One region of the Pseudomonas synxantha genome, then DNA from elsewhere that is predicted to be linked to it. Evidence: predicted binding sites of a transcription regulator. Region 1 holds the regulator's gene; the other holds the start of a gene.
What was found. The regulator sigma-54, encoded in region 1, starts transcription at its own class of promoters, with help from an activator protein. The targets are predictions, from matches to a motif close to ANTGGCATNNANNTTGCTNT.

Region 1 (5,892 bases):
ATGTCCTGGAACATCTCTTCTACATCCGGTTGCGCGGCCAGGTAATCGATCACCGGTTGGTCCAATCCGGACTGATCACGCAGTTCTGGCTTCCAATAGGGATTGGGCAGGCAGCGCACATCAAACACCAGGTCGGCATCCACCGGCATGCCACGTTTGAAACCGAATGATTCGACCAGGAACGCAGTTCCGGGCTCTGGCTGGTTCAGCAGGCGCAGCTTGATCGCATCGCGCAGCTGATACAGGTTCAGATTGGTGGTGTTGATCTTAAGATCAGCCAGATCAATGATCGGCCCCAGCAACTTGGTCTCGTCCTGGATGGCTTCGGCCAGGGAGCGGTTGGCGCTGCTGAGCGGGTGGCGGCGACGAGTTTCTGAGAAACGTTTGAGAAGCGTTTCTTCGTCGGCATCCAAGTACAGTACATCGCAATGAATATGCTTGGCGCGCACTTCTTCCAGCAGTTCCGGAAACCGCGAGAGGTGGCTGGGCAGGTTGCGGGCATCGATAGACACAGCGACCAGGGGTTGCGCCAATTCAGTATGGATCAGTGCGCGTTCCGCCAGCTCCGGCAGCAGGCCGGCGGGCAAATTGTCGATGCAATAGAAACCGTTGTCCTCAAGGACGTTGAGGGCGGTGCTTTTACCTGAGCCGGAACGGCCGCTGACGATGATCAAACGCATGATTACTGCCCGTTTTGTTCATCCAGGACGACCTGATACAGGGCCTGATTGGTCTTGGCACTGCGCAGTTTTTCGCGTACTTCCTTGCGATCAAGCATGCTGGCGATCTGCCTTAGCAGTTCCAGATGCGCATCGGTGGCGGCTTGCGGGACCAGTAATACGAACAGCAGGTCGACCGGGGCACCGTCGATGGCGTCGAAATCGATCGCAGCTTCCAAGTGCAGCAGGGCGCTCACGGGTGTATCACAGCCTTTGAGGCGGCAGTGAGGGATGGCGATGCCGTTGCCAAAACCGGTGGAGCCGAGTTTTTCACGGGCAATCAACGCCTCGAAGACATCTTGCATCTCCAGACCCGGCACTTCGCGGTGGATCAGGTTGGCAATTTGTTCGAGGGCTTTTTTCTTGCTGCCGCCCGGCGCGTTCACGAGGGAACGGCCGGGGGTCAGGATGGTTTCAAGTCGGATCATGGGGGGAGAGTTAACGACCTGTGCCTTGGAGCAGGCTCAGATTCTTTTCCTTATGCTTTTTGAGTTGGCGGTCGAGCTTGTCGGTGAGCAAGTCAATCGATGCATACATGTCTTCATGCTCGGCATTGGCAACCACTTCACCACCAGGTATCTGGAGGGTCGCTTCGATCTTCTGCTGAAGCTTGTCAACCTTCATGATGACCTGCACGTTGGTGATCTTGTCGAAATGTCCTTCAAGCTTCCTCAGCTTCTGCTCGACATAGTCGCGCAGTGGAGGGGTGACTTCTACATGGTGTCCACTGATGTTGACTTGCATACAGCTTCTCCTTCGTTGCCAGTGCATAAAGCGGCAGGCAAGACGCCTGCCACTGGAACGCTATGGCCCGCCCGTCACATCAAACGCTTACGCTCGCTGGAAGGCGCGATCCCGAGGGACTCGCGGTACTTGGCGACGGTTCGACGGGCGACCTGAATGCCTTGTGCCTCCAGTAAACCAGCGATCTTGCTGTCACTCAACGGCTTTTTCTGATTTTCCGCGGCAACCAGTTTCTTGATGATCGCGCGGATCGCTGTGGACGAGCATTCACCGCCTTCGGAGGTACTGACGTGGCTGGAGAAAAAGTATTTCAGCTCATAAATACCCCGTGGGGTATGCATGAATTTCTGCGTGGTCACCCGGGAAATCGTCGATTCATGCATGCCGACCGCTTCGGCGATATCGTGCAGGACCAAAGGCTTCATGGCTTCGTCGCCGTATTCCAGGAAACCGCGCTGGTGCTCGACGATCTGGGTCGCCACCTTCATCAGGGTTTCGTTACGGCTTTGCAGACTCTTGATGAACCAGCGCGCTTCCTGCAACTGGTTGCGCATGAAGGTGTTGTCGGCGCTGGTATCGGCGCGGCGCACAAAACCGGCATATTGCGGGTTGACCCGCAGGCGGGGCACCGACTCCTGGTTCAGCTCCACCAGCCAACGCTCGTTGTCCTTGCGCACGATCACGTCGGGGACGACGTATTCGGCTTCGCTGGACTCGATTTGCGAGCCCGGGCGCGGGTTGAGGCTCTGCACCAGCTCGATGACCTGGCGCAATTCATCTTCCTTGAGCTTCATGCGGCGCATCAGCTGGCTGTAGTCGCGGCTGCCCAGCAGGTCGATATAGTCCGACACCAGGCGCTTGGCTTCGGCCAGCCAAGGCGTCTTGGCCGGCAACTGGCGCAATTGCAGCAGCAGGCACTCGCTGAGGGTGCGGGCGCCAATGCCGGCGGGCTCGAATTGCTGGATGCGATGCAGGACGGCTTCGATTTCGTCCAGTTCGATGTCCAGCTCCGGGTCAAAGGCTTCAAGAATCTCGTCGAGGGTCTCGTCCAGGTAGCCCTGGTTGTTGATGCAGTCGATCAGGGTGACCGCGATCAGGCGATCGGTGTCGGACATCGGTGCCAGGTTCAGTTGCCACAACAAATGACTCTGCAGGCTCTCGCCGACAGAGGTACGGGTGGTGAAGTCCCACTCGTCATCGTCATTGCTCGGCAGGCTGCTGGCGCTGGTCTGGTACACGTCTTCCCACGCGGTATCCACGGGAAGCTCGTTGGGAATGCGTTCGTTCCATTCGCCGTCCTCGAGGTTATCCACCGTCGGGGCGGTTTCCTGGTAGGAGGGTTCCTGCACGTCGGGGTTGGGTTTTTGCTCGATGTTATCGGCCAGCGGGTCGGCATTGTCGAAGTCGTCGCCTTCTTCCTGGCGTTCGAGCATCGGATTGGACTCCAGGGCCTCCTGGATTTCCTGTTGCAGGTCCAGGGTCGACAATTGGAGCAGGCGGATGGCCTGTTGCAGCTGCGGTGTCATCGTCAGCTGCTGGCCCATTCTCAGGACTAGCGATGGTTTCATGGCAGGGGCTTAACACCTTATTCGCCGGCGCAATGCGCCATCCACGACAGGGCGCGTGAGCGCCAAACATAAGCAAATTATATGCCTGATCTCGGGGGCTTTGCCTAGAGCGCGGTAACAATAAAAAAGCCAAGGTTTCTATTGACTCCTGCGCGCTCCAGGAAAATCCGCGATACCACCGTGCCTACAGGCGGAACTCGTGACCCAGGTACACTTCCTTGACCAGCTCGTTGGCCAGGATAGTCTCGGCATCGCCTTCGGCAATCAGTTGGCCGTCGTTGACGATATAAGCCGTTTCGCAGATATCGAGTGTCTCGCGCACGTTATGGTCGGTGATCAGCACGCCAATGCCCTTGGCCTTGAGATGGTGGATGATCTGCTTGATATCGCCCACCGAGATCGGGTCGACACCGGCAAACGGTTCATCCAGCAAGATGAACTTGGGCGCGGTCGCCAGGGCGCGGGCGATTTCCACGCGACGACGCTCGCCACCGGACAGGCTCATGCCGAGGTTGTCGCGAATATGGTTGATGTGGAATTCCTGCAGCAGGCTTTCCAGCTCTTTGCGGCGACCATCGCGATCGAGCTCCTTGCGGGTCTCCAGGATCGCCATGATGTTGTCGGCCACCGACAGTTTGCGGAAGATCGACGCTTCTTGCGGAAGATAGCCGATACCGGCGCGGGCACGTCCGTGCATTGGCTGGTGGCTGACGTCCAGGTCGTCGATCAATACGCGGCCCTGGTCCGCCTGGACCAGCCCGACGATCATATAGAAGCAGGTGGTCTTGCCGGCACCGTTGGGGCCGAGCAGGCCGACGATCTGGCCGCTGTCGATCGACAGGCTGACGTCGCGTACCACCTGGCGGCTTTTATAGGCCTTGGCCAGGTGCTGGGCTTTCAGGGTCGCCATTACTCGGCCTTCTTCTTCGGCTGGATAACCATGTCGATACGCGGACGAGGTGCGGTGACCTTGTTGCCATTGGCGCGGCCGGCCTGGGCGACCTGGGGCTGGGTGTTGTAGACGATCTTCTCGCCTTCGGTCGAGTTACCGTCGGCGCTCAGCACCTTGGCCTGGTCGATCAGTACAATGCGATTTTGCTGGGCATGGTATTGAATGGTCTTGCCGTAGCCCTTCATCGGGCCTGGATCTTCTGCCTTCTGCTTCTGTTCGAAGTAAGCGAGGTTGCCCACTGAGGTCACGACATCGATATCGCCGGCCTGGGTACGCGTCAGTGTCACCGTATTACCGGTGATCTTCATCGAGCCCTGGGTGATGATCACGCCGCCGGTATAGGTGGCGACACCTTGCTTGTCATCCAGCTGCGCATCGTCAGCCGAGATGTGGATCGGTTGCTGGCTATCGTTCGGCAGAGCCCAGGCGCTCACGCTTCCCAGTGCTGCGCCCAGACCGAGCAAAATAGGGAGGGTTTTAACGAGCCTCATACTGTCCTCTTACGTTCGATAGCAGGTGTATCCTGCTTTCTTTCAAATACGCTTTCATTCCCTTGCCAGTCGATACACCGCCAGCGCCGTCGATTCTAACGTCTTGCTCGGTCTGCGCATATTGCTTCTGTGGGAATACCGTCATGCGACTGCTGGTAATGATGGTGTCGCGGTTCTGTGCGTCTGTACGTGCGACGCGTACCGAGTCGATCAGTTCAACTTCGGTGCCGCCGGAATTGACCTCGCCACGCTTGCTGGTGACGTGCCACGGGAAGTCGGTTCCGCGATAAAGGTTCAAGTCCGGATTGGTCAGCAGGCTGATGTCGGAGGCCTTGAGGTGTTCGACTTTATCGGCCGTCAACTCGTATTGAACCTTGCCGTCCGGCATGAATTGTATGCTGTAGGCATTTATCGAGAAATTGTCGATGAGCCCCTCGTCAACCTGCGCAACAGGCTTGTCGAGAAAGCGCCCCGGGCTGATATTCCAGTAGCCCACCGCCAGGAGCAGCGCGGCGATGACCCCGAATAACAGGAAGTTGCGGATCTTTTTACTCAGCATATAACGCTCTATAGGTAGGCGGCGTGGGCCGCTTCAAGACTGCCCTGGGCACGCAGGATCAACTCGCAGAACTCCCGGGCAGCACCTTCGCCGCCACGGGCGGTGGTGGTGCCGTGGGCATGTTCGCGCACAAACGCCGCGGCATTCGCAACGGCCATGCCCAGGCCCACCCGGCGAATCACCGGCAGGTCAGGCAAGTCGTCACCCAAATAGGCGACCTGTTCATAGCTTAGGTTGAGTTGGCCAAGAAGCTCGTCCAGCACTACCAGTTTATCCTCACGGCCCTGATACAGGTGAGCAATCCCCAGGTTTTGTGCGCGGCGTTCCACAACCGGTGTCTTTCGACCGCTGATAATCGCCGTTTGCACACCGGTCGCCATCAGCATCTTGATGCCCTGGCCATCGAGGGTGTTGAACGTCTTGAATTCGCTGCCATCTTCGAGGAAGTACAGGCGGCCATCGGTCAGCACGCCGTCAACGTCGAAAATCGCCAGCTTGATGTTTTTACCGCGTTGCAACAGGTCGCCGTTCATCTACATCACTCCTGCGCGCAGCAAGTCGCCAAGGTTAAGGGCCCCGATAGGGCGATCATCATTGTCGACGACGATGAGCGCGCCGATCCGGTGGTCTTCCATGATTTTCAAAGCTTCAGCCGCGAGCATTTCAGCGCGGGCGGTCTTGCCGTGAGGCGTCATTACCGCATCGATGGTCGCGGTATGGATATCAACGGTGCGGTCCAGGGTACGACGCAGGTCGCCGTCGGTGAATACCCCGGCCAGGCGACCATCGGGTTCGACGATCGCCGTCATGCCCAGGCCTTTGCGGGTCATTTCCATCAGCGCATCCCTGAGCAGGGTGC
Region 2 (5,892 bases), 2.9 Mb from region 1:
TTGTTGAAGCTGGCCAGGGAAATCTGGCCGATGGCCTTGCTCTGCTGGTTGCTGAAGGTTGCGAACAATACACCGCTGCCGTCGATTTTCAGGCCGGTGATCTGGCCAGTGGCATAACCGTCAGTGATTGGCGGGTTGCGGTAGCTGGCGGAGTTGTACTGAGTGACGTTGCCCATGTTGATAGCAATGCCGTCCTTGTTCGCTGTCGCATCGTTGGCCTTCCAGACTCCATCGGTGACTGTGCCAGGTACCCAATCCTTGATGGTCAAGGTGTTGCCGGCAACACCACCGGTCACGATGCTCTTGAGATTACCGGCACCATCGAAACTCAGAGTCGAGGGCACAGGCGCCTTCACGTCAGCACCGGTACCGGTAGGAGCCGAACCATCAGGGTTGCGGCCGTCAATCAAGGTGTAGGACTGCCACTGGTTGGCATCGGTTTTCACCACGTACTGCACCATCGGGTGGGCGTTACCCTGAGAGTCGTACAACGTAGTGCTGTATTGCGTAGTGAATGTTTCGGACTTGCTCGGATCAAACGGATTCTTGGTCTGGTCGATCACCGGGGACGAGGAGTTGAGGTTGCTGGCCGAATCCACCTTGGTGGACGCCTTCGGTGGCAGATTCGCCAGGTTCAGTTGCAGGTCCACCAGGCCACCCTTGGTTATCTTGCCATTCTCGTCCGCAGCGTAGCCCTGTAGACGCGAAGTGCCGGTGTTGTTGGTGATGTAGCCGTCCTTGTCCGCACGGAAAGCACCGCTACGGGTGTATTCCAACGAGCCGTCGCTACCCTTCTGCACGAAGAAACCACCACCCTGGATCGCCATGTCGAGGATGCCGCCACCGCCGTTGACGTCGCCCTGGGTGAACTGCTGGGACACCGCCGCCAGGTTCACACCGTTGCCGATAGTATTCTGGCCAGTACCCAGCTTGGAGGCCGCGTAGATATCGGCGAATTCCGCACGGGATGACTTGAAGCCAGTGGTCGCGACGTTGGCGATGTTGTTGCCGGTCACGTCCAGTTGTTTGTTGGCCGCATAGAGGCCGCTAAGGCCGATATTAAAAGACATGTTCTCTCCCTCTGCCGTATCTAGCCGGCTCTATGTACCGATAGTCTGAATTTGCGACAGCTTGACGCTGCCCATGCCGCCTGCAAGGTTGAGCAGCATTTCGCCGCCGGTCTTGCTCAGGGTCACGCTGGTTACCGTGGCCGGCAGTGAGGTGGCCAGGGCCACCGCATCACCCTTGTCGTTCTTGGTGGAGGCATTGAAGGTGTAGGTGCCGGCTGGGGCGATTTCGCCCTTCTCATTCTTGCCATCCCAGATAAAGCTCTGGCTGCCGGCACTCTGCGCGCCCATATCCACGGTGCGCACGACGTTGCCGTCCTTGTCGGTGATCTTGACGGAAATGTTACCCACCGCCGATGGCACCTCCACCGAACCGTTCATGCTCTTGCTGGTATCAACCATGGCTTTGTCGGTCTGGATAATGATCGACCGCCCCACCAGCGACGAAGCCTGCAGCGCTTGCGAGGAGCTGAAGTTGCTGGAGATGTTATTCACCGAGTCGTTGAGGGTGTTGATGCCTTCAAGGCTGCTGAACTGTGCAAGCTGGGCCACGAACGCGCCGTTGTCCTGGGGCGACAGCGGGTTCTGGTTTTTCAGCTGGGTGACCAGCAACTGCAGGAATGCATCCTTGCCCAGCGACTGGCTGCCGGTCGCGGCTTTGGAAACATTCGCTACATTGTTCGAAGCATCCTTGACCTTGGAATTGAACAGGTCCTGGACTGCCGTGTTGTTAGACGTATCAACGATGGCCATTATTTGGCGCCCCTTATCACTGACCCAGGGTCAAGACCTTCTGCATCATGGCTTTGGCGGTGTTCATCATTTCCGCGTTGGTCTGGAATGAACGGCTGGCGGAAATCATGTCAGCCATCTCCTCGACCACGTTGACGTTGGGGTAGTAGACGTAACCCTTTTCGTTCGCGGCGGGATGGTTCGGCTCGTAACGGGCCTCAAGGTTGCTCTGGTCTTCGACTACACCCAGCACCTGCACACCGGAGCCGGCTGCGTCCTGGTCCTGGAACAACGAATCACTGCCGCCGCTCTGACTAGCCTGGAACATGGTGGCAAACACCGGGTGACGCGCGCGGTAAGTTTGGTCAATGCTCGAAGACACGGTCTCGGCGTTGGCGATGTTACTGGCGACGGTGTTCAAGCGCGTGGTTTGCGCGCTCATGCCACTGCCGGCAATATTGAAAACACTGGACAGGGACATGGCTTACTCTCCACGCAGGGCTGACATCAGCCCTTTGAATTTACTGTTGAGCAGGGTGAAGCTGGCCTGGAAGTTCACCGAGTTCTCGGCGTAATTCGATTGCTCCAGTTGGGCGTCGACGGTGTTCTGGTCGATCGACGGCTGCATCGGCGTGCGATACAGCAGCGACTCGTCAGCATTGCCCAGGCCCTGCGCTTCGATATGACGGTTGTTGGTCATGTTCAAGGCGAAGGTGCCGTTCTTGGTCTTGTCCTGCTGGGCAGCGAGCACGGCGGAGAAGTCCAGGTCCCGAGCCTTGTAGTTCGGGGTATCGGCGTTGGCAATGTTGTTGGCCAGGACTTCGGCACGCTGGGCGCGGAAGCCCAGGGCTTGTTCGTGGATACCGAGCGCTTTATCGAAGCTGATGCTCATGGCGGAGACCTTTAGGCTGACCTGCTGTTCGTTAGCAGGGTTATAGCAAGGTACATGCCAATCTTGTGAACCCCCGTATATTAGGGGTTTGCGGGGAGATTGCCGGCGGCAATGCCAGAAAAGCGGCAAGTGATTTCCGCATGGCGCCAGTAAAGCGGCAATGGGCATTGCCACTTTGATTTATTTTGCCGCAATACAAAGGTGAAAGGGGGCTTGCCCCCGATGGCGGTGGTTCAGTTGATAAATCTATCACTGACACACTGCTATCGGGAGCAAGCCCCCTCCCACACTCCCACATTGACTTACTTGGCCTGGTAGATGATTCCCGGGCTGCACTGCACCATCTGGTAGTGATCCGGCAGGCCGTTCAAGGCTTCGGAAGCACCAAGGAACAGATACCCGCCGCGCTTGAGCGTGCCGTGGATGCGTAACAGGATGTCTTTCTTCACTTCAGCCGAGAAATAGATCAGCACGTTGCGGCAGAACACCATGTCGAACTTGCCCAGGCTGGCGTAGCTGTCGAGCAGGTTGAACGAGCGGAATTCCACGCGGTTCTTGATCGGTGCCTTGATCGCCCAGCGCCCCGCCCCCTTGGGGTCGAAGTATCGTTGCAGGCGCTCCTGGGACAGGCCGCGGCCCAGCGCCAGGCTGTCGTACTCACCGGTCTTGCAGTTGGTGAGCATGGTGCCGGACAGATCCGTTGCGACAATTTGCGCGCCTGCTTTCAACTGGCCCATATTGGTCCGTTCGAACTCGTCGATGGACATCGAGATCGAGTACGGTTCCTGCCCCGAAGAGCACGCCGCCGACCAGATACGCAAGCGCTGGCCCGGGCTGGCCTTGATCGCCTCCGGCAGCACTTTGTTCTTGAGCACTTCAAAGGGGTAGGTATCGCGAAACCATAAGGTTTCGTTGGTGGTCATGGCATCGACCACCATTTCCTTGAGCCCGCTGCGCGGCTGCGTCTGGATCCGCTGGACCAACTCACCCAGGGACTTGATGCCCTGCTGTTCCATCAGCTTGTTGAGACGGCTGGATACCAGATATTGCTTGTTTTCACCGAAAAATATGCCACAGGCTTTTTCCAGGAAGACCCGGAACTGTTCGAAATCCAAATTACCCGTAGACAATGGTACCGCCTCTTAAATCGTGTGACCGCCAGGGGAGAATCCCTCAGCTGTGATCTGCTGCCTTGATCCGGTCGACTACCCGGGATGCGAGGTCATCAGGACGGAATTTGGCCAGGAAGTCATCAGCACCGACCTTCTTGACCATTGCCTGATTGAATACCCCCGACAACGAAGTATGCAGGATGATATGCAATTTTTGCATGCGTGGATCGTTGCGTATCTCGGCCGTAAGGGTGTATCCGTCCATTTCCGGCATCTCGATGTCGGAAATCATCATCAAGAATTCTTCTTCTGGCTTCTTGCCTTCGTCCACCAGCTTGCGCAGGTAGTCCAGGGCCTGGCGACCGTCATTGAGCGCCACTACGTCCACACCGACAGTTTGCAGACAACGCGTGACCTGCTTGCGCGCCACTGAAGAGTCGTCCACGGTCAGTACGCGCAAAGACACGGCCTTATGCGCGGTCTCGGCATCCACCACACCTACGGAGATGGTTTCCGAGGTCGGCGCTACTTCGGCGAGGATTTTCTCCACGTCGATGATTTCCACCAACTGGTTATCGACCCGCGTCACCGCCGTCAGGTAGTGATCGCGCCCGGTGCCCTTGGGCGGCGGGTGGATTTCTTCCCAGTTCATATTGACGATACGTTCCACCGAGCGCACCAGGAACCCCTGGGTCTTGGTGTTGTACTCGGTAATGATCACGAAGGGACTCTGGCGGTCTTGCAAACCTGAGGACCCCGTGGCCAATGCCAGGTCGAGAATCGGAATAGTCGCGCCACGGATGTTGGCCACGCCACACACGACCGGATTGGACTTGGGCATGATCGTCAACTTGGGGCATTGCAGCACTTCACGCACTTTAAACACGTTGATGCCATACAACTGCTTGCCGTCCAGGCGGAAAAGCAACAACTCCAGGCGATTCTGCCCTACCAGCTGTGTGCGCTGGTTTACTGAATCCATTACACCTGCCATGCCCAGACTCCTAAAACTAGGGGTACGAAGCGTACCCAACACTAAACGGCACGAGCTTTGCTATTTGTTGTTCATGGATATTAAAACGACAGTTTCCCGACACTTTGGCTGCCAACGCTATCGCAGATTGCTCTGCGCCTCGATGGCGTTGCTTGCCTTGGGGCTCAATGCTGCGACCCGTGCCGACAACGTTACCCTGCCTGATGTACTTATCGGCGTCACCCAAGGGTTTCTTGAGTTCACTGTAGAAGATTATCTGGCAACCACACAGACGCCGGGGCGTTATGAAATCCAAGTCAATCAGTTGGACCCGCGTTTGCGCATGCCCATGTGCGACAGGGAATTGACAGCCACCCTGGAAAGCCCCTCTCAACCCATTGGCCGGGTCACGGTGAAAGTACGTTGTGAAGGTGCCTCGCCGTGGACAGTATTCGTGCCTGCGCAGGTCAAGCTGTTCCGTGATGTGGTTGTCGTTGCGCGGCCGCTGAAACGCACCGGTATTATTAGCTTTGAGGATGTGGCCCTGCGTGAACGGGACATCAGCCAGATCAACCAGGGCTATCTGACCTCAGTGGACCAGGCTATTGGGCAGCGGCTCACCCGACCAATGGTCACCGATCAAGTCATCACATTGGTTCACCTGGAACAGGCCGAAGTGATTCGCAAAGGTGACCAGGTGGTGATTTCCGCCAGCAGCGGCGGGTTGAATGTAAGAATGCCGGGTGAAGCGCTGTCCAACGGCGGCATGAGCGAACAGATCCGTGTCAAGAATCTCAACTCCAACCGCGTCATCAAGGCGCGCGTGACCGCCCCCGGGCAAGTCGAGGTCGCTTTATAGAACACTGGTAGAGGACGCTGGGTTTTCCTACACTGTGCACGAGAAGTTCCGTGTGGAGATTTATTGTCATTCGCGCCTAAAGTTTGTTTGGGTATGGCCGAAAACATGGCAAGCGTCCAAATACCCAGAGGTTTTTTCAACATGGTCATTGATTTCAGTCGTTTGAATAACGCCCCGGCTTTGCCAGGCAGTACGCGCACCAGCGGTGCCAAGGACAGCGTAGAAGCCAAGCCACAGCCCCTGCCCGCCAAGGCAGA

Region 2: the regulator sigma-54 is predicted to act here: its motif matches at 2,734-2,753, upstream of flgB (flagellar basal body rod protein FlgB).

The regions. Positions count from the first base shown of each region.
Region 1 is NZ_LT629786.1:4,486,866-4,492,757, reverse strand. Features, by position in the region: gene rapZ (RNase adapter RapZ) at 1-680, opposite strand, end outside; gene ptsN (PTS IIA-like nitrogen regulatory protein PtsN) at 683-1,147, opposite strand; gene hpf (ribosome hibernation-promoting factor, HPF/YfiA family) at 1,158-1,463, opposite strand; gene BLU48_RS20825 (RNA polymerase factor sigma-54) at 1,538-3,031, opposite strand; gene lptB (LPS export ABC transporter ATP-binding protein) at 3,216-3,941, opposite strand; gene lptA (lipopolysaccharide transport periplasmic protein LptA) at 3,941-4,474, opposite strand; gene lptC (LPS export ABC transporter periplasmic protein LptC) at 4,461-5,033, opposite strand; gene BLU48_RS20805 (KdsC family phosphatase) at 5,042-5,566, opposite strand; gene BLU48_RS20800 (KpsF/GutQ family sugar-phosphate isomerase) at 5,567-5,892, opposite strand, start outside.
Region 2 is NZ_LT629786.1:544,953-550,844, reverse strand. Features, by position in the region: gene flgE (flagellar hook protein FlgE) at 1-1,070, opposite strand, end outside; gene flgD (flagellar hook assembly protein FlgD) at 1,101-1,820, opposite strand; gene flgC (flagellar basal body rod protein FlgC) at 1,837-2,280, opposite strand; gene flgB (flagellar basal body rod protein FlgB) at 2,284-2,691, opposite strand; gene cheR (protein-glutamate O-methyltransferase CheR) at 2,994-3,821, opposite strand; gene BLU48_RS02630 (chemotaxis protein CheV) at 3,865-4,797, opposite strand; gene flgA (flagellar basal body P-ring formation chaperone FlgA) at 4,871-5,635, shown strand; gene flgM (flagellar biosynthesis anti-sigma factor FlgM) at 5,777-5,892, shown strand, end outside.